2 linked regions of the Actinoplanes lobatus genome follow. The protein of the gene in region 2 interacts with the protein of the main gene of each other region in a pairwise test. Links are inferred from orthologs where the notes say so. Each region holds a gene or a part of one and is shown on either strand. Other genes may lie near its edges. The genes, in order: rplA and thrS.

Region 1 (8,286 bases), 2.6 Mb from region 2 along the record:
GCTGAGCGTCCGGTTCGGTGTCCAGCAACAGTTTGGTGAGCCAGGCCAGCACCGGGAACAGGCAGACCGCCGAGTAGGCGTAGGCGTGCATGGCGAGCGACGGCCCGCCACCGTGGAGGATGGAGAAGATCACCAGCAGGGTGATCAGGGGCGCCACAGCGCGGCCACCGCGCAGAAAACCGGCGAGGCGCATCCGGGTCAGCGCGATCATCGCCCCTCACTCTCGGTGCTCTCGATTCCGGGTACGCCCATCGCCCTCTGCCTCGGGAAGGAGCTCGTCCCGCGTACCCCGGCCGGGTCTCGCTCCCGGACCCCGAGGACACGGTGACCGGAGGCACGGAGCCGGTCCACCGTCGCGGCGGCCTCATGCCGTCGCGCCACCACCTCGACCACCACCTCGTCGGCGCCGGTGTCCGGCTCGGGCTCGGGCTCGGGCTCGGGCTCGCCGGTGTGGTGCAGCCCGTGGCCGGTGACGGTCCAGTGGATCGCGCCCGGCAGGTTGGCGATCTCGCCACGGTGATCGCTGACCAGGACCGCCCCGCCGGCAGCGGTGACCTCGGTGACGAGTTCCGGGATGAGCTGCCGGGACGGGGCGTCGAGACCCTCCCAGGGCTCGTCCAGGACCAGCAGGCCGGGTGTGGTGAGCAGAGCCTGGGCCAGGCCGACCTTCTGCGCGGTGCCCTTGGAGAGGTCCGGCAGCGGGGTGTCGGCGTGCCCTGTCAGGCCGAGCCGCTCGAGCCACCGGTCGGCGCCGGCCGCGGGCAGGCCACGGATCTGGGCCATCGAGCGCAGGTAGCCGATCGTGGTGAACGGCTGGGCGGCCGGGAAGCGTTCGGGGACCCAGCCCACCACGGCCGGCCGGTCGTGGATCACGCCCCGGGACGGGCGGAGCACCCCCGCGGCGAGTTGCAGCAGGGTCGACTTGCCGGCGCCGTTGCGGCCGAGCACCACGATCGTCTGCCCGGGCTCCACCGCGGCGTCGATGTCCTGCAGCGTCCAGTCGGCGCGTCGCGCGTACCGGAACCAGACTTTGTCGAAGCGCACGGCCGGAAGCCTGCCACAGAGACCGCCTTCGACGCAGGCCCGGGAAACACGAAATCCCCCGGGGAAGTCCCCGGGGGATTTCGAGAGATGCGACCGTCAGGCGGTGGCGTCCGAGCCGCGCAGGTTCTTGTGCACGTTCGGGTCGACCTGGATGCCGGGGCCCATCGTGGTGGTGATGGTGACCTTCTTCAGGTACTTGCCCTTGGCGGCGGACGGCTTCGAGCGCAGGACCTCGTCGAGGACCGCGCCGTAGTTGTCGATCAGCTGCTCCGGCGAGAAGGACGCCTTGCCGATGATCAGGTGCAGGTTGGAGTGCTTGTCCACCCGGAAGGTGATCTTGCCGCCCTTGATCTCGTTGACGGCCTTGGTGACGTCCATGGTCACGGTGCCGGTCTTCGGGTTCGGCATGAGGCCACGCGGGCCGAGGATCCGGGCGATCCGGCCGATCTTGGCCATCTGGTCCGGCGTCGCGATCGCGGCGTCGAAGTCCAGCCAGCCACCCTGGATCCGGGCGACGAGCTCGTCGGTGCCGACCTCGTCGGCGCCGGCCGCGACGGCCTCCTCGGCCTTCGCGCCCTGGGCGAACACGATGACGCGGGCGGTCTTACCGGTGCCGTGCGGCAGGTTGACGGTGCCGCGGACCATCTGGTCGGCCTTACGCGGGTCGACACCGAGGCGCATCGCGACCTCGACGGTGGCGTCGAACTTGGCGGAGCCGGTCTCCTTGGCGAGGACGACCGCGTCCTTCGGCTCGTAGAGCTTGTTGACGTCGATCTTCTCGACGGCGGCGCGGTACACCTTGCTGCGCTGTGCCATTTCACTTACTCCTGTGGTAGATGGCGGGGCCGCTTCGGATGCGCGGCCCCTCCCACTGATATCGCCGGGGATCCGGCGATCAGATCTTGGTGACCTGGTTGAAGTTCAGCTCGACCGGGGTCTCCCGGCCGAAGATCGACACCAGGACCTTGAGCTTCTGCTGGTCGGCGTTGATCTCGCTGATCGAGGCCGGCAGCGAGGCGAACGCGCCGTCGGTCACCGTGACCGAGTCGCCCACCTCGAAGTCGAGCACCTTGACCTCGGGCTTCGCCTTCTTCTCCTCGGCCTGGACAGCCGGGGCCAGCCACTTCAGCACCTCGTCGAGGGAGAGCGGGGCCGGCCGGTCGACCCGGTCGGTGGCGCCCACGAAGCCGGTCACACCGGGCGTGTTGCGCACGCAGGAGTAGGACTCCGGGCTCAGGTCCATCCGGACCAGGATGTAGCCGGGGAAGACCTTGGCCTGCACCTGGTTGCGCTTGCCGTTCTTGACCTCGACCTCTTCGCGGGTCGGCACCTCGACCTGGAAGATGAACTCCTCCATGTCGAGGCTCGTGATCCGGGTCTCGAGGTTGGTCTTGACCTTGTTCTCGTAGCCCGCGTAGGAGTGCACGACATACCAGTCGCCGGGGGCGTAGCGCAGCTTCTGCCGCAGCTCCTTGACCGGGTCGTAGTCCTCGTCAGCCTCGGGCGCCTGAGCCTCGACCGGCTCGGCGGCCTCGACCGGCTCTTCGGTCTCCAGCGACGACTGCTCGTCAGCAAACTGCGCGGTCTCGTCGTCGTACTCAGGCACGCTCGCTCACTTCCAAAAGTCTTCGGTTCGCGGATCGCCGGACGTCAGCCCAGCGCCCATAGCATCGCTTTACCGAACGCGTAGTCCAGGCCGGCCACGATGGTGGTCATGATCACCACGAAGACGATCACCACAGCGGTGTAGGTGAGCAGCTCTTTACGGGTCGGCCAGATGACCTTGCGAAGCTCGCTGACGACCTCACGGAAGAAGCCGCCCACCCGGCCGAAAAGACCCGAACGCCGACCCGACTTCTTGGTCTTGGGGCTTTCCGAGTCGCTCCGCTCGGCGACGGCGGTGCCACCGCCGGCGGTCACCAGCGCGTCATCGGCGTTGTCGTCCGGAACATCGCCACCGGCGGCGGCGGCGAGCAGCTCGTCGTCGCCCGGGACGTCGTCACCGGGCCGGTCCTTCTCGGCCACTTCGCCCTACTTCCGTCGTCGGTGGTCTTGAATCCTGTCAGCGCTCGACCGGACGCGGAATTTGTGCGAACCGCGCACCGGGCGGGCACGTCTAGGAGAAATGCGCAGGGGTGACAGGACTTGAACCTGCAGCCTGCGGTTTTGGAGACCGCTGCTCTGCCAATTGAGCTACACCCCTTTGCGGAGCTGCTGTCTTTCGAATCACAGCCCCACGGCGCATCACTGTACCGGTACGCCGGGCATTACCCCAACCCGGGCTACCGCTTACTGATGAGCGCCTGTGCCAAGGACAGTACCTTGTCCCCATTGCATGTCGCAGTCAGGCTCAGCCGAGTGTGCCCCTCATCGGTGACCTCCTTGACCGTGGCGGACACCACGACCTCGGTCCCCTCGTCGGTGTCGGGCACCGGGACGGGGCGGCTGAAACGCACGCTGAACTCGACCACCGCGTCCGGAGCGCCGGCCCACTCGGTGACGGCACGGCCCACCAGAGCCATCGTGAACATGCCGTGCGCGATGACGCCGGGCAGCCCGACGCCGGTGGCGAACCGGTCACTCCAGTGGATGGGGTTGAAGTCGCCCGAGGCGCCCGCGTAGCGGACCAGATCGGCCCGGGTCACCCGAAAGGTCTTCGGCTCCAATGCGTCGGCCATCAGTGCTCCTCACCGCGCTGGACCAGCTTCGACCAGACCGTGACCACCGGCTCGCCGGCCTCGGTGGTCACCTCGGTCCGGGTGGTGATGAACTCGTGGCCACCCCGGCTGGTGATCTCGTCCACCGAGTTGACGCAGATCAGAGCGTCCCCGGCGACCACCGGACGGGTGTAGGCGAACCGCTGGTCGCCGTGCACCACCCGGGTGTAGTCGAGGCCCAGGGCGGGATCGGCGATGACCTGACGGCTGGCCGCCATGGTGATCGCGACCGGGAAGGTGGGCGGGGCCACCACGTCCGGATAGCCGAGGGCGCGCGCGGCCGCGGGGTCGTGGTACGCCGCGTCGGTGGCGCCGATCGCCCGGGCGAACTCACGGATCTTCTCCCGACCGACCAGGTACGGCTCGGTGGGCGGCCAGCTACGGCCGACGAACGATTGGTCCAGAGGCATGCCCACAAACTACCCTCCGGGGCCATCCCAGAAATAGCACTGTCAGTGCAAAAATATCGAGGATGCTGCGGAAACAGCACTGCGCCGCCCGGAGTGACTCCGGGCGGCGCAGTGTGAAGATCAGATGTTGCGAGAGATCAACGGGTCTCGCGGTGCAGGGTGTGCTTCCCGTCGCGCGGGCAGAACTTCTTCAGCTCGACGCGGTCCGGGTCGTTACGCCGGTTCTTCTTGGTGATGTAGTTCCGGTCCTTGCACTCCGTGCACGCCAGGGTGATCTTCGGACGGACGTCGGTCGCCTTGGCCACGGCGGGGTGCCTTCCTGCTAACGGATTTCTTACTGACGACGAACCAGCGTAGACGCTCGGTCAGCCGCTTCGCAAAGTGGGGCCCCGGTTGGGGCACCACAGAAGAGTAGCGATGGCCGGACTTGAACCGGCGACACAACGATTATGAGTCGTTTGCTCTACCGACTGAGCTACACCGCCGAGCCAGGCTCATCAGTTCAGCGCCTGGCGAGGCGGAACGAACCCGGTAGAGCCCCCTTACGGAATCGAACCGTAGACCTTCTCCTTACCATGGAGACGCTCTGCCGACTGAGCTAAGGGGGCTTGCTGCTTGCGATCTCTCGCTCGCTGCTGGAGTAAGACTACACGGCCTGTCGGCGGGGGTGAAATCAGTATCCCCATTACCGGGAATCGCCTGGTCAGATGACTGCTCGAAGCCGGCGGACCTCACCGGTGGGAGTGGACTCCGGCTCGGTCTGAGCGCTCAGCCAGGCCTCCAGACGCTCGAACGGCAGGGGCCGGCTGAACAGATAGCCCTGACCGATCTCGCAGCCCATCTCCTCGAGCAGCTCCAGGGTCAGTTCGCTCTCCACACCCTCGGCGACCACGGTGAGGCCGAACTCCCGGGACAGGCCGATCACCGCGCGGACGATCGCGAGGTCACCCGAATCGGTGGCCATGCCCTGGACGAAACTGTCGTCGATCTTCACCTCGTGGACCGGCCACTGGCGCAGATAGGCCAGCGACGAGGCGCCCGTCCCGAAGTCGTCGACACTGAGGCGCACCCCCAGGTCGCGCAGCCGGTAGAGGGACGGCAGGACCCGCTCGATGTCGCCCAGCATGCCCGGCTCGGACACCTCGAAGGTGACCAGGCCGGGATCCACCCCGTGCTCCTCCAGCAGGTCCCGGACCAGCTCCGGGAAGTGCGAGTCGAGCAGGGTGCGGGCGGAGAGGTTGACCGCGATGGCGAGCGGCCGCTCCGCGTCGGTCCAGGCCCGGCAGCGGCGCAGGCCGGCGACGAGCACCACCTCGGTGAGGCGGGCCAGCTGGCCGGTGTGCTCGGCGACCGCCACGAAGTCCTCCGGGGCGACCTCGCCGTGCGCCGGGTGCACCCAGCGGGCCAGGCACTCGACGCCCAGCACGTGCCGGTCGGCGAGCGTCACCTTGGGCTGGAAGTAGACCTCCAGCTGCTCGTTGTCGAGGGCCCGGCGCAGGTCCGCGGCGATGCCCAGGCGACGGACCGCACGGGACTCCAGGGCCGGATGGAAGGGCTGCACGCCGTACGGAAGGACCTTGGCCGCGTTGGCGGCCAGCTCGGCCCGCTGGAGCAGGGTCTCCGGGTCGCTGCCGTGGTCGGGATAGATCGAGACGCCGACCGCCGTGTTCACGTCCAGGGTGAGCGAGCCCACCGCCATCGGGCCGCGCAGGCGCTCCCGCATCCGGGTGGCGATCTCGATCGTGGCGTCGATGCTCGCGGCCCGCAGGGTGACCACGAACTCGTCCCCACCGATCCGGCCGACCAGCGCTCCCGGGTCGGCGATACCGCGGATCCGGTCGGCGGCCTCGACGAGCAGTTTGTCGCCGGCCGCATGGCCCATCGACTCGTTCACGTTCCGCTGGCCGTCGACGTCGAACAGCATGATCGCGACGACCTCGTCCTCGGCGCGGACCTTGACCGACTCGGCGAGCGCGTCGATCACCCGGCGCCGGTTGGGCAGGCCGGTCAGCCGATCGTGGTACGCGTCGTAGCGCAGCCGGTCGACCAGCCGCGAATTCTCCACCGCGACCGCGGCGTGCGCGGCGATCGTCTCAAGCACCTGCACGTCGGCTTCCCGGAAGGTACGGTTGTCGCCGACCCGGTTGACGACCTCCAGCGTGCCGATGATGGCCTGACCCGAGCGCAACGGGATGACCAGGGCGTCCTTGACCTTCGCCGACCGCAGGCAGGGCCGCAGGTCCTCGGTCTCGGCGAAGCGGGCGCCGACACCGACCGCCGACTTCATCTCGACCGCCCGCTGGCGGACCTCCTCCGGTATGGGTGCGATGTCCAGCAGGCCGCGGTGCTCGACCCGGGCGGTCAGCAGCACCTCCGGGTGCCGGCCCTGCGGGGCGAGCCAGAGCGTCGCGAACTCCGACTGCATCAGCGAGCGCACCCGGCCCAGCAGCACGTCAGGCAGACCGCTGCGGCCGCTCTCGTCCCGGACCGCCTGGGTCAGCTCGTAGACCTCGGCCAGGGTCCGGTGGCGGCGGAAGAACTCCGCGTACGACCGGAGGACCATCACCAGGGCGGCGACCAGGATGGCGAGCAGGATGGCGGACCAGGCGGTCGCCTCGAGCGCGACCAGGAAGATGAGGCCGACCACGATGTTGATGCCGTCGACGGTCATCGCCGAGAAGCCGGCGCGCAGCGCGTCCCGGCCGGTGCGCGGGCTCTGCACGAGCGTGAACACACCGGCGAGGCTGAGGAGCTCGACCAGATAGCTGAGGCCGACCGCGGCGGCCAGGATGGCCCAGGTGCGCGGGCCCGCGTCCTCGATGGGCGCGAAGGAGGCGATCAGCAGCAGGGCCGCGCAGTTGCCGGCGGCCGATTTGGCGACGTTGAAGGAGAGTTTCGTGACCGGATAGTTCGCCCGGTAGTGGTGCACCAGATTGGCGCCGCTCACCACCAGGACCACCATCACCGGTGGGAGGTAGAACAGTGCCAGGACGAGCGGCACGTCGGTCACCGCGACCGTGAAACTGCTGCGCCAGATGACGACGTTGAAAACGTCCCGATAGGCGATCAGGTACGCGATGAAGAACGCGAGGCCGGCCGGCCAAGCGCTATACCACCCAGGCTCCGCCACCCAGAAGCCCGCCGTGCAAACGAGGGCGAACACCACCAGCGGCCACGTGATCAACCACGCCCGCTGCGCGCCACCATGCCGGACCGGGGACCGCTCGACCATCGAGAATCCTCTCTAGCCGATCGGCCCCTAGTCCGTCAACGTGTCTGACCCATCAGGCCCAGTCAAGCGCCGGGTTGCTCTGAACCTGGACCGCGCTGGTCGCCTCATCAGCTGTCGATGCCCCAACGGTGACGCCACCGAAGACAACGGCAAGCACAAAAACCAAGCCAGCGAAGCGGCCCAGCTTTTTTGCAGACATAGTCCTGCTCCTCGAGTCGGGGAATCGCATCAGGGTGGGGGTCACATGATGGTGCCACACCAGTTGTGCGACAGGCAGCGTTCAGCGGCGGGTCGTGGCGACGCTCCGGTAAATCCTGGCCGAACGGCTGAACAGACCCTCACGCCTACTGCTGAAGAATTGACGGCTTTATAGCCCATTTAGGCGGAGAAGTGAGGCAAACTCGCACTCGGGCGTCAAGGCTGCTTGACGTCAAGACAGCCTGACGAAAGACTGCCTTCATGGCCTCCCCCGACGAACTGGAACGGCGGCACACACTAACCACGGCGACCGATCGTTACGACGCCCTCCGGATGCGCGACGCCCTCGCCGCCATGGACCCGGACAACGAAACCGCCCTATCCCCCGACGAGACCCTCGAGATGCTCGCGCTCAGCGAGGTGATCATTCGTAAGGCGGGGTACGGGCGGCAGGCGATGGTCCGCTCCGCCCGGGCCGCCGGCGCCTCCTGGACCCGGATCGGCGCCGCCCTCGGCACCAGCAAGCAGGCCGCCTGGGAGTCACACCAACGGTGGATCGACGACCAGGCCGGCGTCGACCGGGCCTGAATCAGTCCCCGGTGGCGGCGGGACGATCGGTGTGGGAGTACTGCGACCAGGAACCCGGGAAGAGACGGCCGGCGCCCAGACCGGCATGCTCCAGGGC
Region 2 (15,430 bases):
TCCGTGTCTACCGTACGGGTACGGCCTGGCGGACCATCTCGACGAAGTACCGGTGGACACGAAGGTCGCCGGTCAGCTCCGGGTGGAAAGCCGTGGCGAGCAGGTTCCCCTGCCGAACTGCCACGATCCTACCGGCGGCGGCCCCTTCGGCCACGCGCCCCAGCACCCGCACGTCGCCGCCGATCTGCTCGACCCACGGCGCGCGGATGAAGACCGCGTGGAACGGGCCGCCCTCGATGTCATCGATCGCCACCGACGCCTCGAACGAGTCGATCTGCCGGCCGAACGCGTTGCGCCGGACGGTCATGTCGATGCCGTGGAACGACTCCTGGTCCGGACGGCCGTCCAGCACGGTCGCGGCCAGCATGATCATGCCGGCGCAGGAGCCGTACACCGGCATGCCGTCGGCGATCCGCTTGCGGATCGGGTCGAGCAGCCCGAAGGAGACCGCCAGCTTGCTGATCGCGGTCGACTCGCCGCCGGGGATCACCAGTCCGTCGACGTCGGCGAGTTCCTCCGGCCGGCGGACCGGCCGGGCCAGGACGTCCGACTCGGCCAGCGCGGCCAGGTGTTCGCGTACGTCGCCCTGCAGGGCCAGCACTCCGATGTTCACGGCCCCACAATAGGCGCGACCGGAACCGGGCCCACTTGAGGAGTCAACCGGACGGCACCCGAGCGGCCCCCGTCGCGCACTCCGCGCTCCCCGCCGGCGCCCGAACTGATGGGCATGACCGACACGATGGTGGTTGAGCTGGCGATGCAGGCCCTGACGATCGCGGCGAAGATGGCGGCGCCGGTGCTCCTGACCGCCCTCGTGGTCGGCTTCGCCGTCTCGCTCTTCCAGTCGGTCACCCAGATCCAGGAGGCCACGCTCTCCTTCGTCCCGAAGGCGATCGCGATCGGCGCGGCCCTGCTGCTGGCCGGCAACTGGATGCTCCACCAGATGATGACCTTCACCACCGAGCTCTTCGAGAAGGTCCCGAGCCTGCTCGCGTAGTAAAGCAGGCCACCGGGGAGCCGATTGGCTATCGGAGCACGTACTGCGCGTTCGTAGTATCCCGTTCATCCGATAACCCGCACGAGGAGCCGAATCCCCATGTCTGAGAACCAGCCCGCCGTCGGAACCGCACGCGTCAAGCGCGGCATGGCGGAGATGCTCAAGGGCGGCGTGATCATGGACGTGGTCAACGCCGAGCAGGCGAAGATCGCCGAGGACGCGGGCGCCGTCGCGGTCATGGCGCTGGAGCGTGTGCCCGCCGACATCCGCGCCCAGGGTGGCATCTCCCGCATGTCCGACCCCGACATGATCGAAGGAATCATCGGCGCGGTCTCCATCCCGGTGATGGCCAAGGCCCGCATCGGCCACTTCGTCGAGGCCCAGGTGCTCCAGGCGCTCGGCGTCGACTACGTGGACGAGTCCGAGGTGCTCTCCCCCGCCGACTTCGCCAACCACATCGACAAGTGGCAGTTCACCGTGCCGTTCGTCTGCGGAGCCACCAACCTGGGCGAGGCGCTGCGCCGGATCACCGAGGGCGCCGCCATGATCCGGTCGAAGGGTGAGGCCGGCACCGGTGACGTCTCCAACGCCACCACCCACATGCGGAAGATCCGTGCCGAGATCCGCCGGTTGCAGACCCTGCCCGAGGACGAGCTGTACGTGGCCGCCAAGGAGCTCCAGGCGCCGTACGAGCTGGTCAAGGAGATCGCCGAGCGGGGCAAGCTGCCGGTCGTGCTGTTCACCGCGGGCGGCATCGCGACCCCCGCCGACGCGGCCATGATGATGCAGCTCGGCGCCGAGGGCGTCTTCGTCGGCTCCGGCATCTTCAAGTCCGGCAACCCGGCCCAGCGCGCCGCCGCCATCGTGAAGGCCACCACCTTCCACGACGACCCGGACGTGATCGCCAAGGTCTCCCGCGGTCTGGGCGAGGCCATGGTCGGCATCAACGTCGAGGACGAGCCGGTCCCCCACCGCCTCTCCGAGCGCGGCTGGTAGTTGTCTTGAACCGAGGGGCCTGCTGAGCCTGATGGCTCCGCTTCGCTCCGCGGCAAAACGCTGGGCCTGATGGCTCCGCTTCGCTCCGCGGCAAAACGCCTTGTAACCGGTGTCGAGGCAGGTGATTTCCCGCCGCAGCACACCCCGCTGCGTCGGCAAATCACTTGCCTCGACACCGGCGGCGTTTTGCGGGTGACCGTTCCCTGGAAACCCACGAGTGGGTCAGTGGGTCAGTGGGTCAGTGGGTCAGTGGGTCAGTGGGTCAGTGGGTCAGTGGGTCAGACGGCCTGGGCGGGCAGCGGGGCCGGGGGCAGTTCGGGCAGCACCGGCTCGACGATGTCGAAGTACTCCGGCCGCGGGTAGCGGCGGGCCAGCCGGAGCAGGCGGACCACCACCCGGCGGCGGGCGTTCTGCGCGTCCCGGACCTGGTCGGTGTGCACCTGGCGGGCCAGCACGACACGCCGGCTGGTGGCCACCAGGGTGCGCGCCGCCGGATCGGCCGGGTCCAGGGCGACCTTCTGCAACTGGCGGGTCAGGTCGTTCTCCGCCGTCTCCCGCTCGCCGGGCTCGGCGTCCAGCGCCAGCCGGGCCGCCGCGTACAGCTCCACCGACTCGGCCTGCTCGGCGACCACCGCGGCGGCCGCGGCCCGGCGCAACAGATGCGCGTCCAGCGCCCGCTCGGCCGACTGGGCCCGCGCGTGCAGGCGTTCCACCCGCTGGGCGGTCCAGCCGAGGTACGCCGAGAAGATCGCGGCCAGCACGACGACTCCCACCACCCACCACATGCCGGGCATCGTAGTGCCCGCCTGTCACCACGGTGGTGCTCAGGACCACTCGTCGTCGAAAACCCTCCCGTCGGTGGCCTCGATCGCGGTCGCGTACACCTCCAGCACCCGGTTGGCCACACTCGGCCAGTCGAACGTCCCGACCACCTGACGCGCGCAGGCGGACAGGGCGGCCCGCCGGGCCGGGTCGTCCAGCAGTTCGCCGAGCAGCCGGGTGAGCGCGACCTGGTCGCCGTTGGGGAACAGCGCGCCGGCCCGGCCGCCGTCCAGCACCCGACGGAACGCGTCCAGGTCGCTCGCCGCGATCGTCGCGCCGGCCGCCATCGCCTCGGTGAGGATCATGCCGAAGCTCTCGCCGCCGGTGTTCGGGGCCACGTAGACGTCGACGCTGCGCAGCATCCGGGCCTTGTCCGCCTCGGAGACCAGGCCCAGGAACTCCACCCGGTCGTGCAGGTCGGCGGGGATGTCGTCGTACAGCTCGTCGCGGTCGCCCGGGCCGGCCACCAACAACCGCAGCCCGGGGCGTTCGCGAGCCAGCGACACGTACGCCGTACGCAGAAGGGGGAAGCCCTTGCGCGGCTCGGTGAACCGGCCCAGGAAGCCCAGCGTCCCACCCTGGCCGGGCCATCCCGGCAAGGGCGAAGCCGAGACGAACTTGGCCACCGCGACCCCGTTGGGGATCTCGACGGCGCCGCCACCGAGGTGCTCGACCTGCACCTTGCGGGCCAGTTCGCTGACCGCGATCCGGGCGGTGATCTTCTCCGCCACCGGCTGGAGGAACGGCTGCAACCCGGAGAGCGCCCGGGACCGGGTCATCGCGGTGTGGAAGGTGGCCACCACCGGGCCGCGCGCGGAGACCACGGCCAGGAACGACAGGCTGGGCGAGAACGGCTCGTGCACGTGGAGCACATCGAACTCGCCGTGCTTGAGCCAGCGCCGGACCCGGGCCGTGGAGACCGGCCCGAACGCGATCCGGGCGACCGACCCGTTGTACGGCAGCGGCACCGCACGTCCGGCGGGCACCAGGTAGTCCGGCAGTTCCGCGTCGTCGTCGGCGGGCGCCAGCACGCTCACCACGTGACCGAGGCCGAGCAGCGCCTCCGCCAGGTCCATGATGTGGTTCTGCACGCCGCCGGGGACGTCGAACGAGTAGGGCGAGACGATCCCGATCCGCACGCCCGCCCCCTAGAGCCAGAGCTTCTGGAGCATGTGCCAGTCCTGCGGGTGGTCGGCGATGCCGGCCGCGTACGCGTCGGCGAGCTGCTGGGTGGTCCGCTTGATCCGCTCGTCGAGCGGCCCGTCGGCGGGTGGGGTGATCTCGCGCATCCGGGCCATCACCCGCCGCTCGTCGTACCAGCAGTCGACCGCGAAGAGCGGCGCCCCGGTACGGAGGGCGAGCAGCGCGGGCCCGCCCGGCATCCGGGTGCGCCCGCCGAAGAACTCCACCTCGACACCGGAGCGGGACAGGTCCCGGTCTCCGAGCAGGGCCACCACCCAGCCCTTCCCGAGGTGCTCGGTGAGCACTTCCAGGGGTGACCGCTCGCCGCCGGTGTGCGGGAGCACCTTCATGCCGAGCTTCTCCCGGTACGCCAGGAACGCCCGGGCCACGCCCTCGGGCTTGAGCCGCTCGGCCACCGTGATCAGCGGCCAGTCGTGCGAGCACACCCAGGCGCCGGCGGCGTCCCAGTTCGCCACGTGCGGCAGCGCCAGGATCACGCCGTTGCCGTCGGCGGCCGCCTTCTTCAGCTTCTGGTAGCTCTCCGGGACCATGAAGAATCCGTCGAGGAACTGCGCACGGTTCTGCGTCGGCAGGCGGAACGCCTCCATCCAGTACCGCGCGTAGGAGCGCAGCGCGTCGCGGACCAGGGTCTCCGGCATGTCCTCGCCGACGACCTGCCGCAGGTTGCGCCGCAGCCGCTGGGTGCCGGGGCCGTCGCCCTTCCAGGCCCGGTCGGCCGCCGTCCGGAACAGGCTCCGGGCGACCGGCAGCGGGAGCGCGCGGACCACCCGCCACCCGGCCAGGTAACCGAGCTCGATCAGCCGGTCCTTCACTCGCCCGGCGCCTTCGGCTCGGTGCGCCGCGCGTGCAGCAGCCGCTGGAAGGCGGTGATCACGGAGAGCACGGCCAGCACCCAGAGCGCGGCGGGCAGGCCCCACTCCAGGCCGGCCGCGCCGAGCAGGCCGCCCGCACCGACGATGAGCAGCCGTTCCAGGCGCTCGGCGATACCGACGTCGGCGTTCAGGCCGAGGCTCTGGGCACGGGCCTTGACGTACGACACGACCTGCCCGAAGACCAGGCTGATCAGGGCCGCGACGACACCGCCGTACGGATTGCCCTCGGTAGCAAGGTAGTAGGCGACCGCCCCGAACACGGCGCCGTCGGCGATCCGGTCCATGGACGAGTCGAGCAACGCCCCGAACTTGGAGGAACCCCCCCGTATCCGGGCCATTGTGCCGTCGAGCACGTCGGTGAGGGCACAGGCGGTTACGATCACGGTGGCCCAGAACAGGTGACCCTGCGCACCGAGGTACGAACCGAACAGCACACCGACAGTGCCTGCGATGGTGACCGCGTCGGGTGAGACGCCGATCCGGAGAAGAAAACGGGCGACGGGGTCGACGACATACGCGACGACGGCGCGGGCCGTTGATTGAACGATCTTTGCCATGGCCGTCCCACCATAACGGGGCGCGACCAGCGGTGGTACGGCTCAGGCCGCGGGTTGGCCGGATCGTCACCATCCGGCACAGTTACAGGCCTGAAGTCCTTGCGACCACTACCGCGCCGGGTGTGGGATTCAAACAACAGCGGCGTAACAAACGGGAAACGACGGGAGCGCTCGGCATGGCGCAGAAGACTTCGGAGAAAGGGCTTGCCGGCGCCGGTGCGCCGGCGGTGACCGACCCCGGCAGAGTTCGTAACGTGGTGCTCGTCGGCCACTCCGGTTCCGGGAAGACGACCCTGGTCGAGGCGCTGCTCTCGGCCAGCGGGGCGATTCCGCGGGCGGGCGGGGTGACCGAGGGCACCACGGTGACCGATCACGACCCGGCGGCGATCCGGCAGCAGCGTTCGGTGGCGCTCGCCTGCGCGCCGCTGATGCACGGCGATGTGAAGATCAACCTGTTGGACACCCCGGGGTACGCCGACTTCGTCGGTGAGCTGCGGGCCGGTCTGCGGGCCGCGGACGCCGCGCTGTTCGTGGTCTCCGCGGTCGACGGCGTGGACGACTCCACGGTGTCGCTCTGGGAGGAGTGCGCCGCGGTCGGCATGCCGCGCGCGGTGGCCGTGACCCGCCTCGACCACCCGCGCGCCGACTACGAGGAGGCGCTCCAGGACTGCCAGGAGGCGTTCGGCGAGAACGTCATGCCGATCTACCAGCCGATGCTCGCCGACGACGGGCAGGCCGTCGCCGGGCTGCTCGGGCTGATCACGCTGCGGGTGCTGGACTACTCGGCCGGCTACCCGCCGCGGATGGGCGAGGCCGAGCCGGAGCACCTGAACCCGATCGCCGACGACCGGAACACGCTGATCGAGGGCATCATCGCGGAGAGCGAGGACGAGACCCTCATGGACCGCTACCTCGGCGGCGAGATGATCAGCACGGACGCCCTGATCCCGGACCTGGAGAAGGCCGTCGCGCGGGGCAACTTCTACCCGGTCGTCCCGGTCTGCGCCGCCACCGGCGTCGGCCTGGACGCGCTGCTCGACGTCATCGCCAGCGGCTTCCCGTCGCCGCTGGAGCACGATCTGCCGGTCGTCACCGGGGTGGACGGCTCACCCCGCCCGCCGCTGACCTGCGACCCGTCCGGCCCACTGGTGGCCGAGGTGGTCCGCACCACGATCGACCGGCACGTCGGCCGGGTCTCCCTGGTCCGGGTCTTCTCCGGCACCCTGCGCCCCGATCAGACGCTGCACGTCTCGGGGCACGGCATGGCCGAGCGCGGGCACCCCGACCACGACGCCGACGAGCGGGTGGCGCACGTCTACTCCCCGCTCGGCGCCCAGCTCCGCGAGGTGCCCTCCTGCCTGGCGGGCGACCTCTGCGCGATCACCAAGTCGGGCTCGGCGGAGACCGGCGACACCCTGTCCGGCAAGGACGATCCCCTGCTCATGGAGCCGTGGCGGATGCCCGAGCCGCTGCTGCCGATCGCCGTGGTGGCCAAGACCCGCTCGGACGAGGACGCCCTCGCCAAGAACCTGGCGAAGCTGGTCGCCGGTGACCCGTCGCTGCGCCTGGAGCGCAACCCCGAGACCCACCAGCTGGTGCTCTGGACCATGGGCGAGTCGCACGCCGACGTGGTGCTCGACCGGCTCCGCTCGGGCGGCGTCGAGCTGGACACCGAGCCGGTCAAGGTGGCGCTGCGGGAGACGTTCGGCAGCGGGGCCAAGGGGCACGGCCGGCACGTGAAGCAGTCCGGCGGCCACGGCCAGTACGCGGTCTGCGACATCGAGGTGGAGCCGCTGCCCCGCGGCGAGGGCTTCCAGTTCGTCGACCGGGTGGTGGGCGGCGCCGTGCCGCACAACTACATCCCGTCGGTGGAGAAGGGGGTCCGTGCCCAGCTCGAACGCGGTCTGGCCGCCGGCTGCCCGGTGGTGGACGTCAAGGTCACCCTCTACGACGGCAAGGCGCACAGTGTGGACTCCTCGGACGCCGCCTTCCAGACGGCCGGGGCGCTGGCGCTGCGGGCCGCCGCCGAACAGGGCCACATCACCCTGCTCGAGCCGGTGGACGAGATCGTGGTGCGGGTGCCGGAGTCGTACGTCGGCGCGGTGATGAGCGACCTGTCCGGCCGCCGCGGCCGCCCGATGGGCAGCGAGTCCGGCGGCGAGGGCGAGGCCAGCCTGGTCCGCGCCGAGGTCCCGGCCACCGAACTGGTCCGCTACGCCGTCGAGCTGCGCGCGCTCACCTCGGGCACCGGCACCTTCACCCGGCACTACGTCCGGCACGAGCCGATGCCCCCGCACCTGGCCGAGGCCGTCCGCAAGGAGCACGCGGTGGCTAGATGACGATGGCGTTGGCCGCCTCGTGCATCGGCGCGAGCACCTTGTCGATCACCTGCTCCTTGCGCGGGTGGAAGCGCAGGGTCCGCATCCCGTAGTTGCGGAAGGCGATGGCGAGGCGGCTGCCGGGCACCATGTCCCGGGCCATCTTCCGGCCGAAGGCCATGTTCTTCTCCACGTACGGCCGCATCCCGGCCTCGTAGGCGGCGAGCCCGCCCGGGGTGCCGAGATGCCGGCCGAGCACGTACGCCCCGGTCAGGGCCAGGCTGGTGCCCTGGCCGGAGGCCGGTGACGGGCAGTGCGCCGCGTCGCCGAGAAGCGTCACCCGCCCGGCCGACCAGCTCGGCAGCTCGACCTGGCTGAGCGAGTCGAAGTAGAAGTCGGCGGAGGTGTCCATCGCCGCCAGGAACGCGTCGCTGCGCCAGCCACGGCCCGCGAAGGCCGCCCGGACGAGCTCCTTCTGCCCGGCCACGTCGCGCCGGTCGTGGTCGAGCGGGCCGGCCGCGAAGGTCATGCCGACCTTGGCCGGCTCGCCGGCGCCCATCGCGTACGCGAAGATCAGCCGGCCGGGCTCGGTGTACATGATCTCCTCCCGGTCGATGCCCAGGTCGTTGGGCGCCGAGAAGATCGAGATGTACGCGCCCAGGTGGCGCAGCGGGGTCTCACCCAGCACCCGCCGCCGGGTCGCCGAGTGCAGGCCGTCGGCGCCGACCACGAACGCGAACACCGCCCGGGCGCCGCTGGAGAAGGTGACCTCCACCCCGTCCGGCCCGTCGGCGAGGCCGGCGATCGCGTCGCCGAACCGGTAGTCCACATCGCCTTCGGTGGCGTCGAACAGGATCTGCCCGAGGTCGCCGCGCATGATCTCCAGGTCGTCGCCGCGCCGGCCCATCAGCAGGTCGGCCGGGAGGCTGGCGATCGGCCGCCCGTCCCGCTTCACGTAGGTGATCCGCCGCATCCCGGTGTCCCGCTCGCGGGCCGCCTCGTGCAGGCCCATCCGCTGCAGGACGGTGGTCGCCGCGCCGCGCACGTCCACCTTGTAGCCGCCCGCCCGCAGCTCCGGCGCCCGCTCCACGACGGTGACCCGCCACCCCGCCCGGACCAGCCAGAAGGCCAGCGCCGGACCCGCCACACCCGCACCTGAGATCAGCACCTCGCGATTCGTCATGCGAGAAACTATACAAGCGTCTTATACGTTTGTATAGAAGTTAGGATGCGCGACATGGGCCACCGGGAAGACCTGCTGGTAGGAGCGAAGCGAGCGCTCTACGAGAAGGGGTACGCCAACATCACCGCACGCGACATCGTGGCCGCCTCCGGGACGAACCTCGCGTCGATCGGCTACCACTACGGATCGACGAAGGCGCTGCTCACGGCAGCGATGATCAGCTCGATGGAGGACTGGGGCGAGGCGATCGGCCGGGCCCTGAGCGAGCCGGACGCCGACGCCGGCGCCGAGCCGATGCTGCGGTTCTGGCGGCGGGTGATCCGCTCCGTCCAGGCCGACCGGCAGCTCTGGCTGGCCAGCGTCGAGGCGCTGACCCAGAGCGAGCACGACCCGGCGCTGCGCGCGCAGCTCGCGGCCGGCGTCCACGAGGGCCGCAAGGGCATGACCGCGCTGGTCACCGGCCGGCCCGAGGACGAGCTGGAGGAGGCCACCGTGCGCACCGTCGGCGCCGTCCAGATGGCGCTGATGTCCGGGGTGGTGACCCAGTGGCTCACCGACCCGGTGACCGCCCCGTCCGCCGAGGAGGTCGTCGCCGGGATCCGGGCCCTAGGCGGCGGGCCAGTTCTTGGCCAGTAGGTCGCGGGTGTCGTAGAGCAGCTGCGGCAGCACCTTGGTCCGGCCGACCACCGGCATGAAGTTGGCGTCGCCGCCCCACCGCGGCACCACGTGCTGGTGCAGGTGGGCGGCGATCCCGGCGCCGGCCACCGAGCCCTGGTTCATCCCCAGGTTGAAGCCGTGCGGGCTGCTGCTCGCCCGGATCACCCGCATCGCCGTCCGGGTGAACGCGGCCACCTCGACCGTCTCCTGCTCGGTGAGGTCGGTGTAGTCGGCCACGTGCCGGTACGGGCAGATCAGCAGGTGCCCCGGGTTGTACGGGTACAGGTTCAGCACCGCGAAGACCAGCTCGCCCCGCGCCACCACCAGCGTCTCCGCCTCGGGCCGGCCGGGCGCCAGGCAGAACGGGCAGCCGGCCGGTTTCTCGTACCCACCCTCGGGGCGGTCCTCGCCCGAGATGTAGGTCATCCGGTGCGGCGTCCAGAGCCGCTCCAGCCCGTCCGGCTCACCCAGATCGTTCACGTCCGCATCCTATGCGGAACCGGCCTCCACCGGACATCGCGCCGGGCGGTGGAGGCCGGGGACCGCGGTCAGGCCGCCGAGGGCCCGGTGTTGACCCGGGAGCGAACCACCTCGACCACGTGCGCGACCGCCTCGTCGATGGAGACGCCGTTGCGCTGCGAGCCGTCCCGGTAGCGGAACGACACGGTGCCGCCGTTGACGTCGTCGTCGCCGGCGATCGCCATGAACGGGATCTTCTGCTGCTGGGCGGTGCGGATCTTCTTCTGCATCCGCTCGGTGGAGTGGTCCACCTCGGCCCGGATGCCCGCCTTACGGAGCTTCGTGACGAACTCCTCCAGGTACTGGGCGTGGTCGTCCCGGATCGGGATGCCGACCACCTGCACCGGCGCGAGCCAGGCCGGGAACGCGCCCGCGTAGTGCTCGACCAGCACGCCGAAGAACCGCTCGATCGAGCCGAACTTCGCCGAGTGGATCATCACCGGCTCCTGCCGGGTGCCGTCGGCCGCCTGGTATTCCAGACCGAACCCGGCGGGCTGGTTGAAGTCGTACTGGATGGTCGACATCTGCCAGGTCCGCCCGATCGCGTCCTTGCACTGCACGCTGATCTTCGGGCCGTAGAAGGCCGCGCCACCCGGGTCGAGGACCAGCTCCAGGCCGGACTCCTCGGCCACGTCGGACAGGACCTTGGTGGCCTTCTCCCACTGCTCGTCCGTACCGATGAACTTGTCGCTCTTCGGGTCCCGGGTCGACAGCTCCAGGTAGTAGTCGTCCAGGCCGAAGTCGTCGAGCAGCGAACGGACGAAGTTCAGCAGGTGCTTGATCTCGGCCGGGGCCTGCTCGGCGGTGACGTAGGAGTGCGAGTCGTCCTGGGTCAGGCCGCGCACCCGGGTCAGGCCGTGCACCACGCCGGACTTCTCGTAGCGGTAGACCGTGCCGAACTCGAACAGCCGCATCGGCAGCTCACGGTAGGACCGCCCGCGCGACCTGAAGATCAGGTTGTGCATCGGGCAGTTCATCGCCTTGAGGTAGTAGTTCGCCCCCTCCAGCTCCATCGGGGGGAACATCGTGTCCTTGTAGTAGGGCAGGTGTCCCGAGGTGTGGAACAGGCCCTCCTTGGTGATGTGCGGGCTGCCCACGTACTGGAAGCCCTCCTCGATGTGGCGGGCCCGGACGTAGTCCTCCATCTCGCGCTTGATCACCCCGCCCTTCGGGTGGAAGACCACGAGACCCGACCCGATCTCGTCGGGGAAGGAGAAGAGGTCCAGCTCGCTGCCCAGCTTGCGGTGGTCGCGGCGCTCGGCCTCGGCGAGACGGTTGAGGTACGCCTTGAGCTCGTCCCGCGACGGCCACGCCGTCCCGTAGATCCGCTGGAGCTGCGGGTTCTTCTCACTGCCGCGCCAGTAGGCGGCGGCCGAGCGCATCAGCTTGAACGCCGGGATGAGCCGGGTCGACGGCAGGTGCGGGCCGCGGCACAGGTCGCCCCAGACGCGCTCGCCGTCCTTGCTCAGGTTGTCGTAGTGGGTCAGCTCGCCGGCTCCGACGGCGGCGGCCTCCTCGTCCACGTCGCCCTTGATGTCGACCAGCTCGAGCTTGAACGGCTCGGCGTGCAGCTCGGCCTTGGCCTCGTCGAGCGAGCCGTACTCCCGGCGGTGGAAGGTCTGGCCGGCCTTGACGATCTCCTGCATCCGCTTCTCGAGCTTCGTCAGGTCCTCCGGCTGGAACGGCTTCTCGACGTCGAAGTCGTAGTAGAAGCCGTCCCGGATCGGCGGGCCGATGCCCAGCTTCGCGTCCGGGAACACGTCCTGCACGGCCTGCGCCAGCACGTGCGCGGTCGAGTGGCGCAGCACGTCGAGGCCGTCCGGCTCGTCGATCGCGACCGGGGTCACCTCGGCGTCGGCCGCCGGCGCCCAGTTCAGGTCGCGCAGCCGGCCGCCGGCCTCACGGACCACGACGATCGCCTTCGGCCCGTGCGCGGGAAGCCCCGCGGCGGCCACCGCGTCGGCCGCCGTAGTCCCGGCCGGGACGACTAGGGGGTCGGCCACAGCGGGTGTACGGGGTGCAGACACGGTGATCTCCATTCGTGTGGGTCGGCCTCGGCTGCTCCGGGCCGTCCCTGATGCTATCCGCCCGGTTTCGCCCGGCTCCCCAGTCCCCACCAGCCCCCGGCTATTCCCCGCCGGCCTCGGTCAGCCAGGCGGGAAGCGGTTCGCGGGCCGACAGCCACGCCGCCGGGATGCCCTCCACGCCGGTGTACGCCGCCACGACTCCCCCGGCGATCGCGGCGGTGGTGTCGACGTCCCCGCCGGCGACCACGCACGCCGCCACGGCCGCCGGATAGTCCTCCAGGAACCGGTCGGCGACCCACAGGGCGAACGGCACGGTGTCCTGCGCCGTCGCCTGCCCGCCCGAGCCGAGCCGGTGGGCCGCCTCGGTGACCGTCACCGTCAGGCCGGCCGCCTCGATCAGGCCGTCGTGGACCACTCCGGCCGGGGTGTGCCCCGCCGTGGCCCGCAGCAGCTGCCCGCGCTCGGGCCGGTGGCCGTTGAGCCGGGCGGCGGCGGCCACCGCGGCGGCCACGGCGACGGCCGCGCCACCGGCGATCCCCTCCGGGTGCGCGTGGGTGACCTCCGCGGCGCGTACCCCCTGGACGGCCGCGTGGGCCAGGGAGTCCGCGTGCCAGGCGCCCAGTGGCGCGGCGCGCATCGCCGCGCCGTTGCCGCAGGAGCCCTGGCCGTTGAAGGCGGCGGCCGCGGCGATCGGCCAGGGCAGGCCGTCCCGGATCTCGCGCAGCATGGTCACGGCGCCGGGACCGTAGCCGCGGTACGGCTCGTAGCGGTCGGCGAGCAGGGTGGCGAAGGAGTCCCGGTCGAAGTCGCCCTCGGCCAGGGTGGCGACCAGGCAGCAGGCCTGCTCGGTGTCGTCGGTCCACTCCCAGGGCGGCGCCGGGAGGCGTGCCTCGAGAAGGTCGGAGGGGCGGTTGCCGGGCACGAAATACTGCGCGCCGAGGGCGTCGCCGACGCTGAGGCCGGCCAGGGACTCCAGGGCGAGCGTGCGGCGGGTACCGGGAAAGAGTGTGAAAGACATCGGTACTTCGGATCGTATTCCATCACTGATGTTTGTTCGCGCCCCACCTTGCGCTCCGCAATGCGCAAGGTGCGCAAATGGTCTCCACCGGCGCGAACAAACATCACTGAGAGTCATCAAAGACTCTCGCTCGATCACCCTTTAGGTTCTGCCTTGCCATGGACGCTACGGTCTTCGCATGGCCACGGTGTTGCTCGTCGAAGACGACCATGTCGTGCGCGGCGCCATGCTCCGTTCGCTCGCCGACCGAGGGCACGCCGTGCACGCCGTCGGCACCGCCCTGGAAGCGTTGCGGCGGGTCGCCGCGGAGACGCCCGACCTCGTCGTACTGGACCTGGGACTCCCCGATCTGGACGGGTCGGACGCGCTGCGGATGCTGCGCGGCATCACCGACGTGCCGATCATCATCGCCACCGCGCGCGACGACGAGCAGACCGTCGTGCGGCTGTTGCGGGCCGGCGCCGACGACTACATGGTCAAGCCGTTCACCGGCGCCCACCTGGACGCGCGGATAGCCACCGTGCTGCGCCGCGTCGGCCGGGCCAGCCGGGCCGCGCAACCCGCCGTCCACGAGGTGGGCGAGCTGCGGGTGGACGTCGGCGAGCGCAGCGCCACCCTCGGCGATCAGCCGCTGGCGCTGACCCGCAAGGAGTTCGACCTGCTGGCCTACCTCGCCGCCCGTCCGGGCCGAGTGGTTTCCCGTCGCGAGCTGTTGGAGGAGGTATGGCGACAGCCATCGGTCGGCGAGGACCAGACCATCGACGTGCATTTGTACTGGCTTCGCCGGAAACTGGGCGAATCCGCGGCGAAGCCCCGCTACCTGCGCACCGTGCGGGGGGTCGGATTCCGGTTGGTGGCGCCGGACTGAGGCTGCGGCTGGCGTACACCACCGCCGCCACCACCGCCGTCGCCGCGCTTGTCTTCCTCGTCCCGCTCGGCTGGGGCCTGCGCAACGACCACCGGGAGGCCGCTCTCGCCGACGCCGCCGCGCGTACCTCGACGGTGGCCGGCGCCATCGCGGCCGGAACCGGCGAACGTGGCCTGGCCGCGGCGATCACGCTGGCCGGCGGCGCGCCGGTGGTGCACACCCCGGGCCTCGCCCCGTCCGCCGGCGGACGGGCCGACGGCGCGCTGATCGACCGGGCCGCGACCGCGCCCGAGCCGACCGTCGAGGACGTCGACGGCGGCGTGGTGCACCTGCGACCGGTCACCGTCGGCGACCGGATCCTGGTGGTCGAGGCGTTCGTGCCGGCCTCCTCGCTGAACCGGAACACCGCCCGCGACTGGTGGCTGCTGCTCGGCCTCGCCGTGGTGCTGGTCGGCGGCGCCGTCGTGGTGGTGGACCGGCTGGCCCGGGGCGCGGTGGACTCGGCCCGCAACCTGGTCGACGCGGCGCTCGCGGTCGGCGACGGGGACCTCGCCGTACGGATCAGCCCGTCCGGGCCGCGCGAGCTCGCCGAGGCGGGCTACGCCTTCAACCGGATGGCCGACCGCTTGGTAACCTCCCGCACCGACGAGCGCGAACTGGTCGCCGACCTGTCGCACCGGCTGCGTACCCCGCTGACCGCGCTGCGGCTCGACGCCGAGGCGCTCGACCCGGACGACACCCAGATCATCGACCTCACCGCGGACGAGGTCGATCGCCGCCGCGGCATCCGGCGCATCCGGCAGGCGATCACCACCCTGGAGGACGAGGTCAACCACCTGATCAACACCACCCGGCAGGCCGTCGCCGACCGGGTCGCCGCCGCGCCCGAGGACGGGCTGTGCGACGCCAGCGAGGTGGTCCGCGAGCGGATGATGTTCTGGTCCGCGCTCGCCGGCGACCAGGAGCGGCAGTACCGGGTGGTCGGCGCGCACGTACGGATCCCGGTGCCGGTGGCCCGGGCCGAGCTGGCCGCCGCGCTGGACGCGGTGCTCGGCAACGTCTTCCGCTACACCCCGCAGGGCACCGCGTTCGAGGTCGGACTGTCCCGGCGCGACGGCTGGGTGGCGCTGCGGATCGACGACGCCGGCCCCGGCATCGGAGATCCGCAGGGGGCGCTGCGGCGCGGGCAGAGCAATCAGGGTTCCACCGGTCTGGGGCTGGACATCGCCCGCCGGGTGGCGCAGGCTACCGGCGGGTCACTCAGCCTGGACCGGGCTGCCATGGGTGGCGCCAGCGTGGTCATGCTGTTGGCCGACGCGGATGCCACCCCCAAGCAGCCGAGCAGGTTCGGGCTGGTCGGACGGGGCCGACCGGCACGCGACCGTGATCCGGG

The links.
Region 1: the proteins of thrS (region 2) and rplA interact in binary tests that used the Escherichia coli proteins (3 or more experiments, as listed by UniProt). The link is inferred for Actinoplanes lobatus from one-to-one orthologs.

What each region holds. Positions count from the first base shown.
Region 1 is NZ_JACHNC010000001.1:2,849,231-2,857,516, reverse strand. What follows is about bases 1-2,866. They hold rplA (50S ribosomal protein L1), read right to left. Parts: upstream 1,861-2,866; coding sequence 1,141-1,860; downstream 1-1,140. Other genes in these bases: secE (preprotein translocase subunit SecE), read right to left, coding at 2,695-2,866; nusG (transcription termination/antitermination protein NusG), read right to left, coding at 1,940-2,650; BJ964_RS13185 (ATP-binding cassette domain-containing protein), read right to left, coding at 208-1,044; BJ964_RS13190 (hypothetical protein), read right to left, coding at 1-211. Also shown: more of secE, read right to left, coding at 2,867-3,069; BJ964_RS13160 (MaoC family dehydratase), read right to left, coding at 3,327-3,722; BJ964_RS13155 (MaoC family dehydratase N-terminal domain-containing protein), read right to left, coding at 3,722-4,171; rpmG (50S ribosomal protein L33), read right to left, coding at 4,309-4,476; BJ964_RS13135 (putative bifunctional diguanylate cyclase/phosphodiesterase), read right to left, coding at 4,875-7,403; BJ964_RS13130 (hypothetical protein), read left to right, coding at 7,863-8,189; BJ964_RS13125 (sulfurtransferase), read right to left, coding at 8,191-8,286. UniProt on the Escherichia coli protein: One of the primary rRNA binding proteins, it binds very close to the 3'-end of the 23S rRNA. Forms part of the L1 stalk. It is often not seen in high-resolution crystal structures, but can be seen in cryo_EM and 3D reconstruction models.
Region 2 is NZ_JACHNC010000001.1:206,212-221,641, forward strand. The notes cover bases 9,653-12,618. They hold thrS (threonine--tRNA ligase), read right to left. Parts: upstream 12,152-12,618; coding sequence 10,154-12,151; downstream 9,653-10,153. Other genes in these bases: BJ964_RS00935 (HIT family protein), read right to left, coding at 9,653-10,031; BJ964_RS00945 (ADP-ribosylglycohydrolase family protein), read right to left, coding at 12,252-12,618. Outside these bases: pyridoxal 5'-phosphate synthase glutaminase subunit PdxT, read right to left, coding at 8-613; flagellar biosynthesis protein FliQ, read left to right, coding at 728-997; pyridoxal 5'-phosphate synthase lyase subunit PdxS, read left to right, coding at 1,097-1,993; BJ964_RS00900 (hypothetical protein), read right to left, coding at 2,272-2,787; BJ964_RS00905 (glycosyltransferase family 4 protein), read right to left, coding at 2,818-3,954; BJ964_RS47640 (phosphatidylinositol mannoside acyltransferase), read right to left, coding at 3,964-4,830; pgsA (phosphatidylinositol phosphate synthase), read right to left, coding at 4,827-5,447; BJ964_RS00920 (elongation factor G-like protein EF-G2), read left to right, coding at 5,624-7,786; BJ964_RS00925 (FAD-dependent monooxygenase), read right to left, coding at 7,779-8,948; BJ964_RS00930 (TetR/AcrR family transcriptional regulator), read left to right, coding at 9,003-9,584; more of BJ964_RS00935, read right to left, coding at 9,555-9,652; more of BJ964_RS00945, read right to left, coding at 12,619-13,169; BJ964_RS00950 (response regulator transcription factor), read left to right, coding at 13,348-14,037; BJ964_RS00955 (HAMP domain-containing sensor histidine kinase), read left to right, coding at 14,040-15,430. UniProt on the Escherichia coli protein: Catalyzes the attachment of threonine to tRNA(Thr) in a two-step reaction: L-threonine is first activated by ATP to form Thr-AMP and then transferred to the acceptor end of tRNA(Thr). The rate-limiting step is amino acid activation in the presence of tRNA.